Regions from separate parts of the Nonomuraea sp. MTCD27 genome, predicted to be linked through region 1. Evidence: riboswitches for the same ligand, from Rfam matches in the RefSeq annotation. Region 1 holds a riboswitch; each other region holds the start of a gene.
What was found. Region 1 has a riboswitch for cyclic di-AMP ahead of ACBJ59_RS44845 (coiled-coil domain-containing protein). Riboswitches for the same ligand answer to the same signal wherever they lie in the genome.
Positions count from the first base shown of each region.

Region 1 (6,192 bases):
CTGCCCGCGCTGCCGAAGGACTGGGGCGGCAAGGTGGTGCTCAAGCAGGCCGGCGGGTCCTCCTTCGGCGGCGACTTCATGGTCTCCATGCGCGACGGCAACTCCGTCGAGATCGCCCTGGTCGACGTGTCCGGCAAGGGCGTCGACGCGGGCACCAGGGCGCTGCTGCTGTCGGGCACGTTCGGCGGGCTGCTCGGCTCGGTCGACGACTTCCTGCCCGCGTGCAACGCCTACCTGCACCGGCAGCGCGGCGACGAGGGATTCGTCACGGCCGTGCACGTGCGTCTCGACCTGGCCACGGGCGACTACACGATCACCTCGGCCGGGCATCCGCCGGTGGTCAAGTTCGACGCGGGCACGGGCAACTGGCAGGTCGCCTCGGCCAAGGGCGTGGTGCTCGGCGTGGTTCCCGACCTGCACTGCGAGCCCGACAGCGGCACCCTGCGCAAGGGCGACGCGCTGCTGCTCTACACCGACGGGCTGATCGAGCAGCCGGGGCGCGACATCGACGCCGGCCTCGACCGGCTGCTCGGCGAGGCGGAGCGGCTGCTGCCCTCGGGGTTCCGCGACGGCGCCAGGGCGCTGGTGAACGCCATGTCCTCGGGACACAACGACGACTGCGCGCTGGTGCTCATCTGGCGGCCATAGACCCGTGACGTTTCACATGGGCCGGTCGTGATGGCGGTCACTGGCAAGGGCCTCCGTCCGCCTGAGATCCTCTAGAGGTTCGGGCCCCGGCGGAGCGGCGCGGCTCCACCGGGGACCCGTCACAGCCAGCCGCTGTCGCTCGCGATGCGCACCGCGTCCAGCCGGTTCCGCGCTCCCGTCTTGCACATGATGCGCGACAGGTGGTTGCGTACGGTGCCGACCGACAGGAAGAGCTCGTCGGCGATCTCCGTCGAACGCGCCCCGCCCGCCGCGACCCGCAGCACGTCCAGCTCCCGCCGGGTCAGCGGGTTCGTCGCGCACTGCAGCGCCGCAACGGCCAGCTCCGCCTCGATGGCCCGCTCTCCCGCCGCCACCTGGCGCACCCCCTCGGCCAGCCGCTCCGGCGGCACGCACAGGCTCATGAACCCGAGCGCCGGACCGGCCAGGGCCTCGCGCACCTGGGCGGGATTGGGGGAGGCCGACAGGATCAGCACCCCGCAGCGGGGCACGTGCTCGGCCAGCCGGTCGGTCACGGCAGGCCCCGGCAGGTCGAGGTCGACGACGGCCACGTCGGCCTCGGCGGTCCTCGCCGCGCGCACCACCTCCTCCGCGCGTTCGGCCTCGGCCACGACCCGCAGGTCGGGTTCGGCTCCGAGGGTGGCGAGCAGGCCACGGCGCACCAACGGCAGGTGCTCTGCGATCAGTATGCGGATCAAGACGTCCCCCTCCGTCGTCTCTTAGCGTGATCGGCCGATCGCGGGCTGTCAATGCTCTTCAAAAGCGGTAAGCCGTGCGGTGTGGCGAGTTCGACTACTCTGGGGCTGTCGGACCTTTCGTCTGTCCTCCGGTCCGCCTGTCGTCTGCCTGGAGCGCGCCTAGATGAACTGGCTCTACGTCGTGGGGATCGTCCTCTTCCTGCTCGGGTTGATGGTCTCCATCGCGCTGCACGAGCTCGGCCACCTGCTCCCGGCCAAGCTGTTCGGCGTCAAGGTGACCCAGTACATGGTGGGCTTCGGCTCGACGGCGTGGTCACGACGCAAGGGCGAGACCGAATACGGCATCAAGTGGATCCCGTTCGGTGGCTACATCCGCATGATCGGCATGCTGCCGCCGCGTCCTGGCGATGAGCCCGGCAAGCTCAGGAGCACCGCGACGGGCCCGTGGCAGGGCCTGATCGAGTCCGCCCGCGACGCCGCCCAGGAAGAGGTGCGGCCGGGCGACGAGGAGAAGGTCTTCTACCGGAAGAAGTGGTGGCAGAAGGTCATCATCATGTCCGGCGGCCCGGCGATGAACTTCGTGCTCGCCTTCGTCTTCTTCAGCATCCTGCTGGTCGGCATCGGCCTGCCCACGCTGGCCCCGATCGTCTCGCCCGAGACCAACACGTGCGTGATCCCGATCTCGGAGCAGCGTACGGAGTGCAAGCCCACCGACAAGCCCACCCCCGCCGTCCAGGCGGGCATGAAGCCCGGCGACCACATCGTCGCCTTCAACGGCCAGAAGATCGGCTCCTGGGACGACGCCACCCGCCTGATCCGCTCCCACGGTCCCGGCGCGGTGCGGCTGGGCATCGTCCGCGACGGCAAGCCGATGACGGTCAACGTCACGCTCATCGCCCAGGACCGGCCCAACCTGGAGGACCCGCAGAAGATCGACAAGAACGTCGGCTTCCTCGGCGTGCTGCCCACCGAGGTCATGCAGCAGCAGACCATGGGCCAGGTCATCGGCTACATGGGCGAGCTGACGGCCAGGGTGGCCGGCTCGCTGCTCAACCTGCCGGAGAAGATGGTCGGCGTCTGGCACGCGGCCTTCTCCGGCGAGGAGCGCGACCCCGAGGGCCCCGTGGGCGTGGTCGGCGCGGGCCGCATGGGTGGCGAGATCCTGGCCTCCGACCAGCTGTCCACCGAGAAGAAGATCGCCATCTTCATCAACCTGCTGGCCGGCTTCAACCTCGCGATCGGCATGTTCAACCTCATCCCGCTGCTGCCGCTCGACGGCGGCCACATCGCCGGCGGGCTGTGGGAGGGCATCAAGCGGGCGTTCGCCAGGATCATGCGGCGGCCGGAGCCGGCTCACGTGGACATCGCCAAGGTGCTGCCGCTGACGTACGCGATCGCGATCGTGATGATGATCATGGCGGGCCTGCTCGTCTACGCCGACCTGGTCAACCCGCTCACGCTGACGAACTGAGGCCGCCGTGGACGCCCTGGAGCGGCTGCGGGGCCTGTGCCTGGCGCTGCCCGAGACGACCGAGCGGCTCTCGCACGGGGAGCCGACGTGGTTCGTCAGGGGCAAGAAGACGTTCGTGATGTTCGCCGATCACCATCATGACGATCGGCTGGCGTTCTGGTGCGCGGCCCCGCCCGGGGTGCAGGAGGAGATGGTGGCGGAGGACCCCGAGAGGTTCTTCCGGCCACCGTACGTGGGGCATCGGGGGTGGCTGGGGGTCTACCTGGACGTGCCGGACGTGGACTGGGCGGAGATCGCGGAGATCGTGACGGACGCCTACCGCCGGATCGCCCCCCAGTCCCTCGCCGCACGCCTGCCCTGACCCCGGGCCCGGCGCGGGTCGCCGCGGGTCAGTTCATCGAGATGTGCACGTGGTCGAAGTGGTTCTCGGTGACGCTGCCCCGGTCGGACATCGTGCTCCAGCCCGATCCGTGGTTGATCCGCTGCTTCCAGATCACGTACTTGACGCCCAGCTTGTTCTGGTTCTTGATCGCCCAGGCCGCGATCCGGTCGCCGAGTGCGTTGTTGACGGCGGTGGGCATCGAGCCGCCCGTGCTCATCATGAAGTCGCAGGCCCGGCCGAGCGGGTGCTCGCCGCTGGAGCCCGAGCGGAAGCAGCCCACCTCGAACGGCAGCGAGAAGTTCTTCTCCACCTGAGCCTTCATCAGCCGCGTACGCGAGGTGATGTTGTCCGTTCCCGTGGGCAGTTCGGGCGCCCAGGAGCCGTCGGACTTGCGGCCGGTGCCGAACGGCACCAGGTCCTCGAGCTTGTCCTTGATGTCGTCGATGACGTCCTCGGCCTCGTCGCGCTGCTCGGCCACCGTGGCCGTGTCCGACTCGATCCGGGCCGCCAGCGCCGCGGCCTCCTCGCTGGCCTGCTGCTTGTCGTCGCGGGCCGTGGCGACGCCCTGCACGACGGCCTGCTGCTCGGCGGTGAGCTGTTCGAGCAGGGCCGCGCTGCTGGCGTTCTGGGGCAGCATCAAGGTGGGTACGGACGGGTCGGCGTTCTGGTAGCGCAGGCGGGCGATCTCGGCGACCCGCTGCTCGGCCGTGGTCAGCGCCTGCTCGGCGGTGGCCAGCCTGGCCTCGGCCGTCTCGGCGGCCTGCTGGGCCTTGGCCAGCTCGACGCGCTTGAGGTTGTACCGCTCGATGAGCTTGTCGACCTTGGTGTTGAGCTGTTTGAGCTGGGCGCGGAGTTCGGCTTCCGTGGGTTTGGGGGCTCCCGACGCCGCGGTCGCCGGGAGGACGGCGATGGCGGCGGCGGCGATGAGACCGATGGCAAGAGTCGCGGGGGACGAAGCCGCCACGTAGGTGTTCCTCTCCCTCTGCCGGCCGGGTTAGCTGACGGGTTCGGGCAGGGGAGTTGATCCCTACCGCCGAAGCGGATTCACCCCAGGTGCGATGGGTCCCCGGCTCCCGGGCGACGCGCTCGGGATTAGGCGTGCCACGGCTGTTTCGGCCGGTGCATATGGGGATATTAGTGGTAGATCACGAGTCATGCGACCTTAAGTAGAAATCTATTAGTGATCTACTTGTGATCGAAGCATGCGTGCCGCCTCCTCCGGCAGCACGTCGTTGACGAAGGCGCCCATCGCGGACTCCGAGCCGGCCAGATACTTGAGCTTGTTCGCCGCCCGCCGGATGCTGAACAGCTCCAGGTGCAGATAGCCCAGCTCCCGGTCCTGGCGTACGGGTGCCTGGTGCCAGGCCGACACGTACGGCATCACCACCCCGAACAGCCCGTCCAGCGCCCGCAGGACCGAGGTGTAGAGGGGCGCGAACGCGTCCCGCTCCTCCTCCGTGAGCGCGGCCAGGTCGGGCACCTGCCGGTGCGGATAGAGGTGCACCTCGAACGGCCAGCGCGCGGCGGCGGGCACGAAGGCCGTCCACAGCTCGTTGGCGGCCACCACCCGTGTCCCCGCCTCCCGCTCGGCGGCCAGCACGTCGGCGAACAGGTTGCCCGGCCCCTTGTACCGGGCCGCCGCGCCGAGCTGCAGCCTGGTCCTGGGCGTGACGTACGGGTAGGCGTAGATCTGGCCGTGCGGGTGGGCGAGCGTGATGCCGATCTCCGCGCCCCGGTTCTCGAAGCAGAACACCTGCTCCACGCCCTCGATCGTGGACAGCTCGGCCGTGCGGTCGGCCCACGCCTCCATGACGAGCCCCACCTGGTCGTCGGAGAGCTTGGAGAAGGAGGACGAGTGGTCGGAGGTGAAGCACACCACTTCACACCGGCCCACACCCGGACGGACTTCGCTCAGGCCGCCCACTTCCTCGTAAGTCCCGAAATTTCCGGAGAAAGAGGGGAAGCGGTTCTCGAACACCACCACGTCGTAGTCGTGGGCGGGGATCTCCGACGACCGCGTGTCCGACGACGGGCACAACGGGCACTCGGCCGTGCCGCCGGTCGGCAGAAACGTCCGCGTCTGCCGGTGCCCGGCGATCGCGATCCACTCCTCGGTCAGCGGGTCGTAACGCAGCTCGGAGGCCACGGGGCGGGGCTCCAGCGGCCGCCGGTCGATCGCACTCCTGTCGGCGTCGTCACGCCGGTCGAAGTAGATGAGCTCCCGGCCGTCGGCCAGATGGGTGATGGTGCGCTTCAAAGCGAGCCCTCCGCGATGATGAGTTCTCCGGCCCGTTCGGCCAGCTCTGTTCGTGCGTCCTCGGGCAGCCCCGCGTCGCTGATGACCACGTCGGCCTCGGTCAGCTCGGCGATGGTGCTGATGCCGACCGTGTTCCACTTGGTGTGGTCGGCGGGGACCACCAGCCGGTGCGCGGCCGCGACCAGCTCCCTGTCGGTCTCGGACTCGAGCAGGTTGGGCGTGGTGAACCCGGCCCGCACGCTCATCCCGTGCACGCCGAGGAAGAGCGTGTCCACGTGCAGGCGGCGGATCGCCGCCACGGCGACCGGGCCCACCAGGGCGTCGGACGGCGTGCGCACCCCGCCGGTCAGCACGACGGTGCGGTCGGCGCGCGGGTTGCGGTGGAAGACCTCGGCGACCGGGATCGAGTTGGTGATCACGGTCAGCTCGGGCACGCCGATCAGGTGGTGGGCCAGCGCCCACGTGGTGGTCCCCGCCGACAGCGCCACGGCCGTGCCCGGTCGTACGAGCGTGGCCGCGTGCCGCGCGATGGCGTCCTTCTCCTGCTGCTGGCGGGCGGACTTGGCGGTGAAGCCGGGCTCCTCGGTCGAGCCGGGGCCGAGCGCTGTCGCGCCTCCGTGCACCTTCTCCAGCAGCCCGCGTTCGGCCAGCACCTCGAGGTCGCGGCGGATGGTCATGTCGGAGACGCCGAGCTCGCGTACGAGGTCGGCCACCCGGA
Region 1 covers NZ_JBGNUW010000019.1:300,117-306,308, forward strand. The annotation lists gene ACBJ59_RS44825 (PP2C family protein-serine/threonine phosphatase) at 1-648, shown strand, start outside; gene ACBJ59_RS44830 (LuxR C-terminal-related transcriptional regulator) at 768-1,364, opposite strand; gene ACBJ59_RS44835 (RIP metalloprotease) at 1,528-2,835, shown strand; gene ACBJ59_RS44840 (MmcQ/YjbR family DNA-binding protein) at 2,843-3,196, shown strand; gene ACBJ59_RS44845 (coiled-coil domain-containing protein) at 3,225-4,181, opposite strand; cyclic di-AMP (ydaO/yuaA leader) riboswitch at 4,187-4,326, opposite strand; gene galT (galactose-1-phosphate uridylyltransferase) at 4,395-5,474, opposite strand; gene ACBJ59_RS44855 (DeoR/GlpR family DNA-binding transcription regulator) at 5,471-6,192, opposite strand, start outside.

Region 2 (6,192 bases), on a different contig from region 1:
CGACGCCGAGGATCACCCGCAGCCACCAGGGGCCCTTGAGCCACCCCACCGCCCTGGCCCCGAGCGGGGTGGCGAGCAGGAGCCCGGCGAAGACGATCGTGAGCGCGAGCGACAGGTAGCTCGGCAGGCTCGTGGCCGCGTCGAACGCCTCCGCCCTGGCGATCTGGGCGGCGGTGAAGTCGCGGGCCGGATCGGGCGGCCCGCCGGTCAGCACGTGCCACGGAGTGGTGAAGGCGGTCACCGCCAGGATCACGACGCCGAGGAGCACCAGCGCGACGGCGGCCTGCCGCCTCAGCCCGCTCTCCCCGGCGGGCGGCCCTCCGTTCACGGGCGTCTCCCCACCGTCTCGTGTCCACGCTCGGGCTCCGGCTCGGGTCCGGGCCCCAGGCTCGCCCGGCACCGCCTCTCCGGCACCCTGGAGGACCGTCTCAGGAGCCGCCCCACGAGCCGCCCCACGAGCCGCCCCACGAGCCGCCCCACTGGCCGCCTCACCCGCCGCCTCACTGGCCAGTTCCCCGGCGGCCGCCCCGCCGCCGTGTCCGGCCGTCCCCGCCGCCGTGGCCGCACCCTCCGGCGGCCCGGCGCCCGGCTGCCCGGCGCCCGGCTGCCCGGCGGCCACGGCGGCCATCGCGCCGTCCGGTGCGCCGTCCGGGGGCTCGTCCTGCCGTGCCGCGTCGTCCTCGTCCTGCCGTTCGCTCATCTGCCTCCCCTTCACACGAGCTGATCCCGCACGTATTCGCGCCACCGTGCCGTCAGCGTGGCGACGGAGAGCCCCAGTGAGGCGAGTGCCCGGTCGAGGCCGGCCGCCTGAGCTTCACGGTAGAGCCTCACCAGGGTCCCTTCACCGAACCGGTCAGCCAGGAAGCGACACGCCAGCCAGGCCTCCTGGTAAGCCCGCGCCAGCCGGTCGGGGGCCCGCCCGTCGGCCGCGAAAGCCGCAGGTGCCGGCAAAGCGTTCGGCAGGCGCCCGGCGCGGACCTCGGCGGCCAGCTCGGCGGCGGCCGTCGCCACGGGGAGCCCGGCGTCGCGGTAGCCGACGTAGTCGGCGAAGCCCTCGTAGAGCCAGACGGGGAGGTGGTCGGTGCCGGCGGCGACGTGGGTGAGCTCGTGGGCGAGCACCACGTCCCTGCCGGTGGGATTGAGGGTGGCGAAGAGCTCGGGTACGACGATCACCCGCCCGCGGTCGGCCACCGCGGCCAGGCCGTCCAGCCGCTCCACGCCGGCCAGCCGGGCGGCCTCGCGGGCGGAGTCAGGGACGACGACCAGGGGGCGTACCGGCCTGCCGAGCACGGCCGAGACCCGCAGCCCGGCCCGATCGGCGAGCCGCGCCATCTCGTCGAGCGAGCCCGCGCCCTGACCGCCCTGGCCGACCCGACCCTGACCGACCTGACCGACATAGCTGACATGACCAACATGGGCGACGACAACGGACCGGCCGCCGCGCCGGACGACCGTGCGGCCGCCGGGCCACAGGTCGAGGATCCCCGAGGGGAGGACCGGGGGTTCGGGGCCACCGGCGAGGGCGAGGAGCAGCAGGCCGGCCACCGCGGCTCGTCGGCTCACCTGCTCGGACACGATGCCCGATCGTAGCCCCACCACATGAGTGCTCCCGCGGACGCGCGAGAGCCCCGCCCGAATCCAGGAAGGTCTCCAGGAATCCGGACGGGGCTTCTTCACATGCCGGGACGGACCGCGCCGACGAATGACGACTTACGCCATCCGCCCAGCTTGTCGATGCGCACCCGTTCGCCTGTCCGTGGCGAGTGGATCATCTTGCCCTTGCCGACGTACATGCCCACGTGGCCGAGCCCGCTGAAGAACATCAGGTCACCCGGCTGGAGGTTCCGCCAGGAGATCCTGCTCTTGATGCGGGCGAACTGGCTGCTCGCCACGCGCGGGAGCGTCACCCCGGCCCTCTTCCAGGCGAACTGGACGAGTCCGGAGCAGTCAAACGAACCAGGTCCTGTGCCACCGTAACGGTACGGGTCACCGATCTGATCCTTGGCCACGGCGACGGCCTTGCGGGCCTTCGCTTTCTGCCGAGCGATCCTGGCCGCCCGTCGCTGGGCTGCCGTGGCCGACGTCGACGTCTTGGCGGTGGTCTCCGCCTTCGCCGTCTCAGCGGCCGATTCGCTCGTCGTCGCCGCCTGAGCCGTTGGGGCAGGGAGGATCAGACCTCCGGCCGTCACGGTCATCGTGAGCGCTACGCCGCTCAGGGCAAGGCGGGACAGGCGGGGGTTCTGCAGGGAGGTAGACAGGATTTCTCCTTGTGTCTTCCACGAACGCCTACCGGGTTAGCTGACGGATTCGGGCCTGGAAGTCGCCCTACGGCGCGATGACGCGCCGATTCACCCCTGATCCCTGGGGAAACGTGGGATCGCTGGGTCCCCGGCTCCGTGCCTCCTGGCTGCACGGACTCGGCAGGTCGTCACCCCGATTGATTGCGATATGCAGATATCTGGGGATATCGGGGACGACCGGCGGATTCTTTTCTGTCTCGCATCGGGAGGGACCGATGCGGGTTCGCGGTGTCATGGCTTGTTCACCGCGACGACGCCAGAAGCTACGCCGAAAGGTCAAGGATCGGCAAAGCGGGAGTCAGGTTGTAAAGATCAGACAGCAGGGCCAGTAAGGAAGGAAACCCCTGCTGGAACACCAGGTTCCGTTATCCAAATGTGACCCTGCTCACACTTCTGACAGCCCGCGCTTGTCAGGCGTCGTTTGTCGCGTTTGTCACATTTTTCGCAGGAATTGACGGCCGTTTCGCGCCGTGGGAACGCTCCCGCCCCGGATCGCACGCCGGCAGACGCCACCTACTATGTGGCATCGTAGAAGCGGATGTGAGGCCGAAATCCGGTCGGGCGGGAGCCGAAAATGTTACGGGCGGACCGCGCCGACCAGGGAGCGGCCGTACGCGGAGAGCGCGACGACCTTCACGACGTCGCCCGTCTGCGGCGCGTGGACGATCTGCCCGTTGCCCGCGTAAATGCTGACGTGGCCCAGGCCCTCGCTGAAGATGAGGTCACCGGGCTGCAGGGAGTCGAGGTCCACCTTGCGGCTCGCGCCCCACGCCCACTGCTGCCACGTCGTACGCGGCAGCGTGACGCCGGCCGCCGCCCAGGCCGCCTGGGTCAGGCCCGAGCAGTCGTACCCGCGCGGCCCCGTCCCGCCGTAGATGTACGGCTTGCCCACCTGCGCGTACGCGAACCGCAGCACCGCCGCCGCGCTCCCCGAGGCCGGGCCCGTGTACTTGATGCCCGTGCTGTTCGGGTTGCCGGGGTTGTAGGCACCCAGCTTGTCCAGCAGCTTCTTCTGGTCGACGATCAGCTTGCGGATCTCCGAGCGCTCCTTCTCGACCGCGTCGCGCTCCTTGTCCGCCTCCTCGAGGGCCTCCTGCGCCTTGTCGCGCTCGACCTTCAGCCCGCGGTTCTCCCGGTCGAACGCCGCCAGCTTCTCCGCGCGCTCCTGCGCGAGCTGACCCGCGACGGCCAGCCCCGACAGCGTGCTCTGGGGGTCGTCCGAGGTCATGATCCCGGGCCAGGAGGTGACGTCCTCACCGAGCTGGTAGCTGTCGACGGCCATGCCGATCACCTGCGCGCGCAGGTCCGCGACCGTCTCCAGCTTGCGCTTGTAGCTGTCGTTCAGCTTGGTGAAGGTGCTCTTGGCCTTCTTGTAGCGCTCGTTCGCCGTGTTGAACCGGTCGACGACCTTGTCAGCCTTGTCGTTGAGCTTCTCGAGCTTGGCCTTGGCCTGGCCGAGAGTGGGTTTGGGATCAGCCATCGCCGCTCCCATCGGGCACATCACCAGCCCGAACGCGAGACCCGCGGCCACCGGCACCCGGCCAAACCTCACAGTGTCGCCTCCCAGGGATTACATCTGGGGCGAAATAGTACAGAAGTGGCGGGTGGGGTCTGCCCCAAACGCACCAATTCGTAATCTAGGCGCGGCCCAGTCTGCGCAGCAGCAGACCTGACGGAACCGGTCTGGCACCCATGCGCCTGACCGACTCGGCGACCTCGCGGTCCGACGACACCACGGCGATGGCCCGGCCGGGCGGCTCGGCGCGTACGAGCTGGCGGATGAGGTCGTCGGCGATCTCCCCCGGCGCGCTGAACAGCACCCGCACCCCGCGCGGCGCGACCACCTGCACGGGGACGTTGAGCTCCGCCCCGTCGAACACCACGGTGACCTCGACCCTGGTCTGCGCCACCAGCCCGCCCAGCGCGGTCATGAGCCGGTTGCGCTGGTCGGCGAGGGTGAGGGTGCCGTAGCCGGTCTTGGTGACGTTGTAGCCGTCGATGATCAGGTGCACCTGCGGCAGCGCCAGGAGCTGGTCGAGGAGCTGCGGGTCGTCGTCGGCCAGCGCACGCGCGGGCACCCCGCGCACGCCGGGACGCTCGCCGGTGACGGCCGCGACCGAGTCGGCGGGCCGGCTGATCGTGGTCGGCAGGGCCAGCTCGCGGCGCAGCCCGGCCGAGGCGTCCTGCAGCGCGTCGAGCAGCACCCGGACGCGCGCGTCCTCGATGCTCCGGCCCTCGCGGGCGGCCCGGCGCGAGGCCTCCAGCTGCTTCTCCACGTCGGCCAGCCGCTCGCGCAGCCGCCGCAGCTCGGACTCCCCGGCGCTGCCGGCGGCCGAGGCGGCCGTCTTGGCCTCCTCCGCCGCGTGCTCCATCTCCTCGGCCCGCCGCACCGCGGCCTTGGCCCGCTCGCGGGCTTCGTGCAGCTTGCGGCGCAGGTCGGAGTTCTCCGCGCGGGCCGCCTTGATCTGCTCGCGCAGCCGGTCGGCCTCCTCCTTGGCGGCGCTCTTCTGCGCGGCGAGCTGCTCGCGCAGCCGGGTGACCGCCTCCTCGCGCTCCGAGCCCTCGGCCGCCACCGCCGACTGCTCCAGGTCGGTGCGGGCGGCTTCGATCATCTCCGCCCAGCCCGGCGGCCGGGTGAGGTAGGCCGCCGCGGCCACGAGCACCGGGTCGGCGGCGGGCGGCACGTTGCCCTCGGCCAGCGAGGTGACGAGCTCCGGCCAGCCCGCCGCCACCGACTCGGCGACCAGCTCGCGGAACTTCTTGTCGTTCTCCAGCTGCGCCGCGATCGGCGCGCTGCCCAGCTTGGCGCGCTTGCGGGGGTCGAACTTGGCGATGCCGCGCAAGGGCGGCGGTATGGAGGTGGAGGGCATCGTCCCGAGGACTTGAGAGGCCAGATCGACCACATTGAGCCGCACCTGCTCGGGAAGCGGGCGAGACAGGCCTTCACCCGCTGAACTCATCCCACTTGTCCCTTCGTGACATGCCCTTTCAGACAAGGGTACGGCTGTTGCGTACCTGACCGTAACGGCCACTCCTGTATGGACAAGCGCTTGCTAGGCGGTATACGACTGTCGAAGGGCAGATGTCCAGGCGGGAGACCCACGGTGACCGAGCAGATGCGCACCTCCACACGTGACCTGGAAGAACTGCGTCGACGCGCCACCGCCTGGCTGCGCGGCCGGGTCGGCGGAGACGCCACGGTGTCTGAGATGTCCAGGCCCTCGGGCAACGGCCTGTCGAGCGAGACCCTCTTCTTCACCGCTACGTGGAGTGGGAGCTCCTCGCGCTGCGTGGCCAGGCTCGCACCTGCGCCGGAGGCCGTTCCGGTCTTCCCTTCCTACGATCTGCGGGCCCAGTTCGAGATGATGCGGCTGGCCAGGGAAAAAGCTGGGATCCCAGCGCCCCTGGCCCTCTGGTTCGAGCCTGACCCCGAGCCGCTGGGCACCCCGTTCTTCGTCATGGAGCAGGCGGAGGGCGAGGTGCCGCCGGACGTGATGCCGTACACGTTCGGGGGCTGGCTGCACGACGCCTCCCCCGAGGACCAGCGCGGGCTGCAGGACGCGAGCGTGGGGATCCTGGCGGCGCTGCACGAAAGCGCGTTCACGCCGCGGGAGCTGGCCCCGTTCGGGCCCGCCGGGCTGCGCGCGCACGTCGACGCGCAGCGCGCCTACTACGAATGGGCGCACGGCGCGCACCGCATCCCGGTGCTGGAGCGCGCGTTCGGCTGGCTGGAGGAGCACTGGCCGGAGAATCCCGGGCCCGACGTGCTCACCTGGGGTGACTCCCGGATCGGCAACATCATGTACCAGAAGTTCCGCCCGGTCGCGGTGCTCGACTGGGAGATGGCCGCCGTGGGGCCGCGCGAGCTGGACCTGTCCTGGATGATCTTCCT
Region 2 covers NZ_JBGNUW010000002.1:295,672-301,863, reverse strand. The annotation lists gene ACBJ59_RS05900 (M48 family metallopeptidase) at 1-700, opposite strand, end outside; gene ACBJ59_RS05895 (hypothetical protein) at 712-1,575, opposite strand; gene ACBJ59_RS05890 (C40 family peptidase) at 1,674-2,195, opposite strand; cyclic di-AMP (ydaO/yuaA leader) riboswitch at 2,269-2,433, opposite strand; gene ACBJ59_RS05885 (NlpC/P60 family protein) at 2,878-3,780, opposite strand; gene ACBJ59_RS05880 (NYN domain-containing protein) at 3,938-5,260, opposite strand; gene ACBJ59_RS05875 (phosphotransferase family protein) at 5,405-6,192, shown strand, end outside.
Region 2: another riboswitch for cyclic di-AMP. It lies ahead of ACBJ59_RS05890 (C40 family peptidase); the one in region 1 lies ahead of ACBJ59_RS44845 (coiled-coil domain-containing protein).

Region 3 (6,192 bases), 260 kb from region 1:
TCAACCGCGCGTCCCCCGGACAGCTCGCGATGGGCTTCTGGTACGGCGGCAACAGCACCGTCACCATCGACTCACTCACCTTCGAGTGACTCACCGGGAGGCCGGGATCGGGCTGCCGCTCCCGGCCTTCCGGCAGCCCCGACCGTCTCAGCGGGCCGGCGCACCGTTCGCGGCGACGCGCTGCCCGGCCCCGCCCCGGCCTCGCTCGCCACCGCCGCCCTGCTCTTCGTCGCGGCGGCGAGTCGTCCTGCGGCACACGTCCTGCGGCGCTTGCTCTGCGGTGCTTGCTCTGCGGCGCGTGCCCTCCCGGGCGGCAGGGCGGCCGGGAGGGCACGCGCCGGTCAGGCGGCGTGCCTGCCCAGGTCGCGCAGCTGGCCGGGGGTCAGCGCGGAGACGTTCTGATCGATGGGGGAGTCGGTGTACTGGTGGATGGTCCAGGACTTCCAGTCGGCGGGCGGGGTGAGCGCGCCCTTGGCCCGGCTGTAGTGAGCGACCCACAGGGGATATTCGGCCAGGCCCTTGCCGTACGTGTCGGCGAAGTTCCAGCCGCTGTAGAACATCGGGGTGATCCCGGTCCTGGCCTTCACGTGTGACAGCCACGCCTTGGCCCACGCGTTCACCTGGGCGACGGACCTGTCGTCGGTCGTCTCCAGGTCCAGGACCAGCAGGTCCCCGGCCTTGGCGGGCTGGGCGTTCACCACGGACAGGAAGTGCTCGGCCTCGGCGATGGGGTCGTTGCCGGGGTGCCCGAAGTGGTACGCGCCGCGCACGATGCCCTTGTCGCCCAGCTCACGCCAGTGCCGGGCGAACGAGGCGTCGCGGAAGCCGGTGCCCTCGGTGGCCTTGATGATGCCGAACTGGGCGGGGCTGGCGGCCCAGTCGTACTGGGGCTCGTAGTTGGAGATGTCCAGGCCGTACGTGAGCTGCTGGGTCCTGTGCTGGGTCGCCTGCACGGTGGTGCCGTGACCGGTGGGCGAGGCGAGCACCGTACCGGTCGCGCCGGTGACGGCGGTGGTCGCGGCCAGGATCACGCCTCCGACGGCCAGCGCGAAGAGCTCGGCGGGGCGGCGGTTCCTGACGATCGCGGCAAGCTGAGGCTTGAGCATGGGGATGTCGACTCCTTCTTCCATGCCGCCTACCGGGTTAGCTGACGGGTTCGGGACTGGAAGTCGCCCCTACGGGCGCGGCTCGGGCCGGCGTCCGATTCACCCCGAAGAGTGGATCCCCGGCTCCGCGGGGTCGCGGATTCGGCGGGCGCGGCGGACCGCGCCCAGTAAAGGTACAGATCTCCCTAAAGTGGGAGCAAGTATGGCAAAGCGAAGCCCCATGTTCGTCGGCGGGAACGAGCCCGAAAAGCCGCGCCGGCAAGGGTTTCCGGGGCTGGGTAAAGTTTCCGGCGCCGCCCTGGTCGCCGGTCCGGAACGGCTGTGACTTGTGATACTCGTGATGCGACCTCTTTTGCCCTCCTAAACCCCGTCCACCATGCTGCTTGGGTAAAGAATTGTGTCGCGATCGCCTATGTCACAGGGGATCCTGTTGCCTTTCCCAGGGCCCGGCTTGCATCTTTCTATGCGATTCGCTTACCTTTGAGGACTCAAGGCGTACGACCTGCCGACAAGCACTTGTCGCGTGACGCCGTTCATTTGTCGAGACCGCGTCTCACCAGCACGGACGTGCAGGGATGTGTGACGCGGCCCGCCGAATCCGTGAATGCAGCGGAACCGGGGACCCACCTTTTTTTCCGGGGTGAATCGGCGCGCTCTGATCCGAGCGCTCCGTAGGGCACTTCCACGCCCGAACCCGTCAGCTAACCCGGTAGGCGGCATGGAAGCGAGGAGCAATCCAAGTAATGGCCAAGTACACCCTTTCCCGTGCCCTGAAGCCCGCGAGCCTCACCCGGTTCGCCGTCGGGGCGGCCGTGGCGGCCGGTGCCGTTCTCGCCGCCGGTCCGGCCTTCGCCGCCGACGACTCCCAGGCGCAGAAGTCCGCGGGTCAGGTGTCCGCGCAGTCGGTGCTGAAGGTCGCCGAGTCGCAGATCGGCGTGGCCGAGAACGCCGCGGGCGGTGGCACCCCGTTCCACAGCTGGTACATGTCCTCGCCCCGGGCGCAGGAGACCATCACCCGTGATGGCGGGAGTGTGCGGGCCTACGCCAACGCTCCGTGGTGCGCCATGTTCGTCTCCTGGGTCGGCGAGAAGGCCGGCGTCCGCCCCAGCATGGGCTGGGACGCCTACACCGTCACCTATGCCAAGTGGTTCCAGACCAACCAGCACTGGGGCACGACCGCCAAGCCCGGCGCCGTCGTCTTCTTCGACTGGAACGGCAAGAGCACCACGGGCATCGACCACGTGGGCCTGGTCAAGCAGGACAACGGCAACGGCACGATCACCACGATCGAGGGCAACACCGGCAACGGCAAGGTCGAGCAGCGCATCCGGCCCAAGTCCCAGGTCGTCGGCTACGGCTACCCCCAGTACAAGGCCTGATCCCAGGCAGGCCGCACGCTCCTTGCCAGGTGCGATGGTCAAGGGACAACGGGTGGTGCAGGAGAGATCCTGCGCCACCCGTTGTGTTCGCTCCGGGAGAGCGGGCTACGCGTGCTGCCGATACCAGTCGAGCGTCGCGGCCACGCCCGCCGGGTGCGGGGTGACGTCGACCGGTCCGAACGCCTTCCGGAAGGCCGAGTCGTCGGAGACGAACGGCCGGTCCCGCTGGTACCAGGTCTCCCCGAACTCGCGGACCATGGGGTGGAACAGCCCGACGAGGCGCTGCATCCCCCGCCCGAGCCCGGCGCTCTTCGGCGTGCCGCCGGCCGCGGCCCACACGAGGTCGAGGAAGGCGCGGCCGGTGATGGGCTCGGCGGCGGGCAGGTGCCAGGCGCGCCCGTCCGCCTCGGCGCGCTCGCCGAGGGTGACCAACCCGGCGGCGGTGTCGGGCAGGTAGGCGATGGTGTGCGGCTGGTCGAGGTCGCCGACCCAGCGGGCGGTCTTGCCGGCCAGGGCGGCGGCGAAGACGGTCGGGCCGATGACGGTGTTGACGCCTCCGGGGCCGTAGTAGTCGGAGGCCCGTCCGAGGGTGGCGCGGATGCGCCCGGCCCGGTGGGCGTCGAGGATCAGGTCGTCGACCTCGATGCGGGCGCGGCCTTTGGGATTGGTGGCGGCGTACGGCAGGTCTTCGGTCATGGGGCCGGTCACGGGGCCGTAGACGTACAGGTTGTCGGCCATGACCAGCTTCGCACCGGCGGCCTCCACCCCGGCGAGGACCGTCCTGGTGAAATCGGGGAACTCCGCGGCCCAGCTTGCGTAGTTCGGTTGCGCGCACTGGTACACCACGGCGGCACCCTGGCAGGCGGCGATGGCGCCCTCGGTGGTGGTGACGTCGGCCCGCAGCTCGTGGGGGCCGGGGTTCGCGCTCCGGCTGACGGCGCGGACCCGGTGGCCCCGGGCGGTGAGCTCGGCGACGACGGCCGAGCCGATCGCGCCGGTCGCGCCAAGGACGACATGCAGGTCGGACATGGTGCTGGTCCCTTCCGAAGGGGTTTCAAACCGTTGTTATATAACAACGTTATGATAAGCTGGCCACTATGGCAAGACCGAGAAAGCGCGACCACCAGGAGCTTCGCCATGAGCTCGTCGACGCCGCCGGCCGGCTCCTGGCCTCCGAGGGCCCGGCCGCGCTGACCACCCGCCGCGTCGCACAGCAGGCAGGCGTGTCCACCATGGCCGTCTACCAGCTCTTCGGCGACAAGGCGGGCCTCGTCCGCGAGATGTTCCTGGCCGGCTTCGAGCGTCTGGCCCAGGCGTTCGAAGCCGTGCCCCGCACCGAGGACCCGGTCGCCGACCTCCTCGCGCTCGGCCACGCCTACCGCGCCAACGCCCTGGCCAACCCCCACCTCTACGAGCTCATGTTCGGCCGGCCGATCCCCGGGTTCCAGCCCGACGCCGAGGCCGCCGCCCGGATCCAGCCCACCTTCGACACCCTCATCGCCGCCGTCGCCCGCTGCGTGCGGGAAGGCGCCTTCGCCCCCGCCGAGCCCCACGACCTCGCCGTCCGGCTCAACGCCCTGGCGCACGGGCTGTGCAGCCTCGACCTGCGCGGCGCCCTCGGCGACCCCGACGAGTCCCTCCGTCACTGGACCGACGCCTTCGCCACCATGGTGCGCGGCCTCCGCGAGCGGTAGGGCAGACTCCTACCCGTGGACGCGACGGTACGGAAGATCATCGATGACCTGAACGAGACCGCGGCCCGGCACGACGCCGCCCAGCAGGACAGGCTGGACCGGTGGCGGGTGCTGGAGCCCGACGCCGGGGAGTTCCTCTGGTTCCTGGCCCAGAGCATCGACGCGCGCGACATCGTGGAGATCGGCACCTCCCGCGGCGTGTCCACGCTGTGGCTGGCCGACGCGGCCCGCTCCGCAGGCGGTCACGTCCTCAGCCTCGACACCGACGCCGAGGCCCAGGCCCACGCCCGGCGCACGACTGCCGAGGCGGGCTTGGCCGACCATGTGGAGTTCCGGGTCGCCGACGGCGGCGCCGTCCTCGCGGACCTGCCCGACGGGGCGGTGGACCTGCTCTTCCTCGACGCCGAACGCCCCGAGTACCCGTCCTGGTGGCCCCATCCGTATCGCGTCCTGCGCCGGGGCGGCATCCTCGTGGCCGACAACGCCCTGTCCCACCCCGAGGAGATCGCCCCCCTGCACGACCTGCTCCGGCAGGAGCCCGGCCTGACGGTCACCACGATCAACGTCGGCAAGGGCGAACTGGTCGCGCTACGACGCTGAGGGGCGCCGCGTACGTCCGCCCGCGCGTCAGAGGGCCAGCGCGGTCATGAAGGCCATGCTGGCCGCCATTCCGGCCGAGCACGCGTTCTGGCTGAGCGTCCTGCGGTCCGGGCTCCGCCCGGGGAGAAGGTGGATGAGCCGGGCGCAGGTCCAGGCCACTCCGATGACCAGGGCCACCGCGGTCAGCGCTCCGCCCCCGTGGGAGTGCGCCGGTGAGGAGGTGCCGGCGGGCGTGGGGTCGTCGAACGCCGTCAGCACCAGGAGGAGGGACATGACCACGAAGTCCTGGATGTGGTGACCGGTTTCCGCGCGGCGCGAGGGTGAGCCGCAGAGCCAGCCGGCGGTCAGCAGGGCGAGCACCCCGGCGGGGAGGAACAGGCCGCCCAGGTGCCCGAGCGCCATGCCGAGCGCCATGACGACGTGCGGCCATCTCCTGGCGGGCCGGGCGAAGGGCAGCAGCGCCGGGGCCAGGGCCAGGGCGCAGCCGACCGATATCCCCACCGTGTGGAGGATGGCATGCATCAGGAGGTCTCGCCCAAGAGGTACGCGCGGGTGTCCATGATGCACTCCTTGCCGTCGTCGCGTGATTACACCCCTCTGGACAGGACAGGTCGGCGAGCTGTGACAGGAATGCGCTCCCCGGGTGACCCCGACGCGTCCGAGGAGGGCCGCCGCGAGCGTGGCGGCGGCCCTCCTCGTGCTCGGTGGCTTCCTGAGGTTCAGCGGTTGACGGCGCAGGCGTCCCGGTTGAGGGAGAACCGGCTCGGCAGGGACGCGTCGCCCGTGTGGCGGGCGAGGTAGCCCATGGTGACGCTGCCGCCGGGGGCGATGGCGCCGTTGTGGGTGGCGTTGACGGCGGTGATCATGTCACCGCTCTGGGTGAGGTCGGTGTTCCAGTCCGAGATGACGCTCTGCCCCCGGGCGAGGGGGAACCTCAGCGTCCAGCCGTTGATCGGCGTGCTGCCGGTGTTGGTGATGGTGAGGTCGACGGTCATCCCGCCACCCCAGGTCTGCGTGGTGTACGCGATCCGGCAGGTCGGTTTGGCGTGTTCGAACGTGATGCGGTGCAGGCCGCCGGGAAGGTCGTTGACGACGTAGAGCTCGCCCTCCGGCGTGGCGCCGAACGCGGTGACCTGCGTGGGCGTCTGGCCGATCTCGGCCTGGTCGTAGCCGCCGGCGCCGTTCGCGCGCAGCGCCCACACGGTGGAGTAGCAGTAGTCGGTGGCGATGTAGGTGCCGCCGACCAGGTGGGCGAACTGCTCGCCGTGGTACACCTGCCCGCCGATGACCGCGCAGCCGCCGGTGTGCGGGGAGTAGGTGAAGACCGGCTTGGTGTACGCGGCGCCGGAGCGGCACTGGGCCTGGTCGAACACCTCGAGCCCTTCGTAGCAGGACCAGCCGAGGTTCGCGCCG
Region 3 covers NZ_JBGNUW010000019.1:36,505-42,696, forward strand. The annotation lists gene ACBJ59_RS43625 (fibronectin type III domain-containing protein) at 1-89, shown strand, start outside; gene ACBJ59_RS43630 (glycoside hydrolase family 25 protein) at 342-1,106, opposite strand; cyclic di-AMP (ydaO/yuaA leader) riboswitch at 1,119-1,263, opposite strand; cyclic di-AMP (ydaO/yuaA leader) riboswitch at 1,687-1,837, shown strand; gene ACBJ59_RS43635 (CHAP domain-containing protein) at 1,850-2,485, shown strand; gene ACBJ59_RS43640 (NAD-dependent epimerase/dehydratase family protein) at 2,591-3,514, opposite strand; gene ACBJ59_RS43645 (TetR/AcrR family transcriptional regulator) at 3,583-4,179, shown strand; gene ACBJ59_RS43650 (O-methyltransferase) at 4,195-4,779, shown strand; gene ACBJ59_RS43655 (hypothetical protein) at 4,807-5,280, opposite strand; gene ACBJ59_RS43660 (PQQ-dependent sugar dehydrogenase) at 5,499-6,192, opposite strand, start outside.
Region 3: another riboswitch for cyclic di-AMP. It lies ahead of ACBJ59_RS43635 (CHAP domain-containing protein); the one in region 1 lies ahead of ACBJ59_RS44845 (coiled-coil domain-containing protein).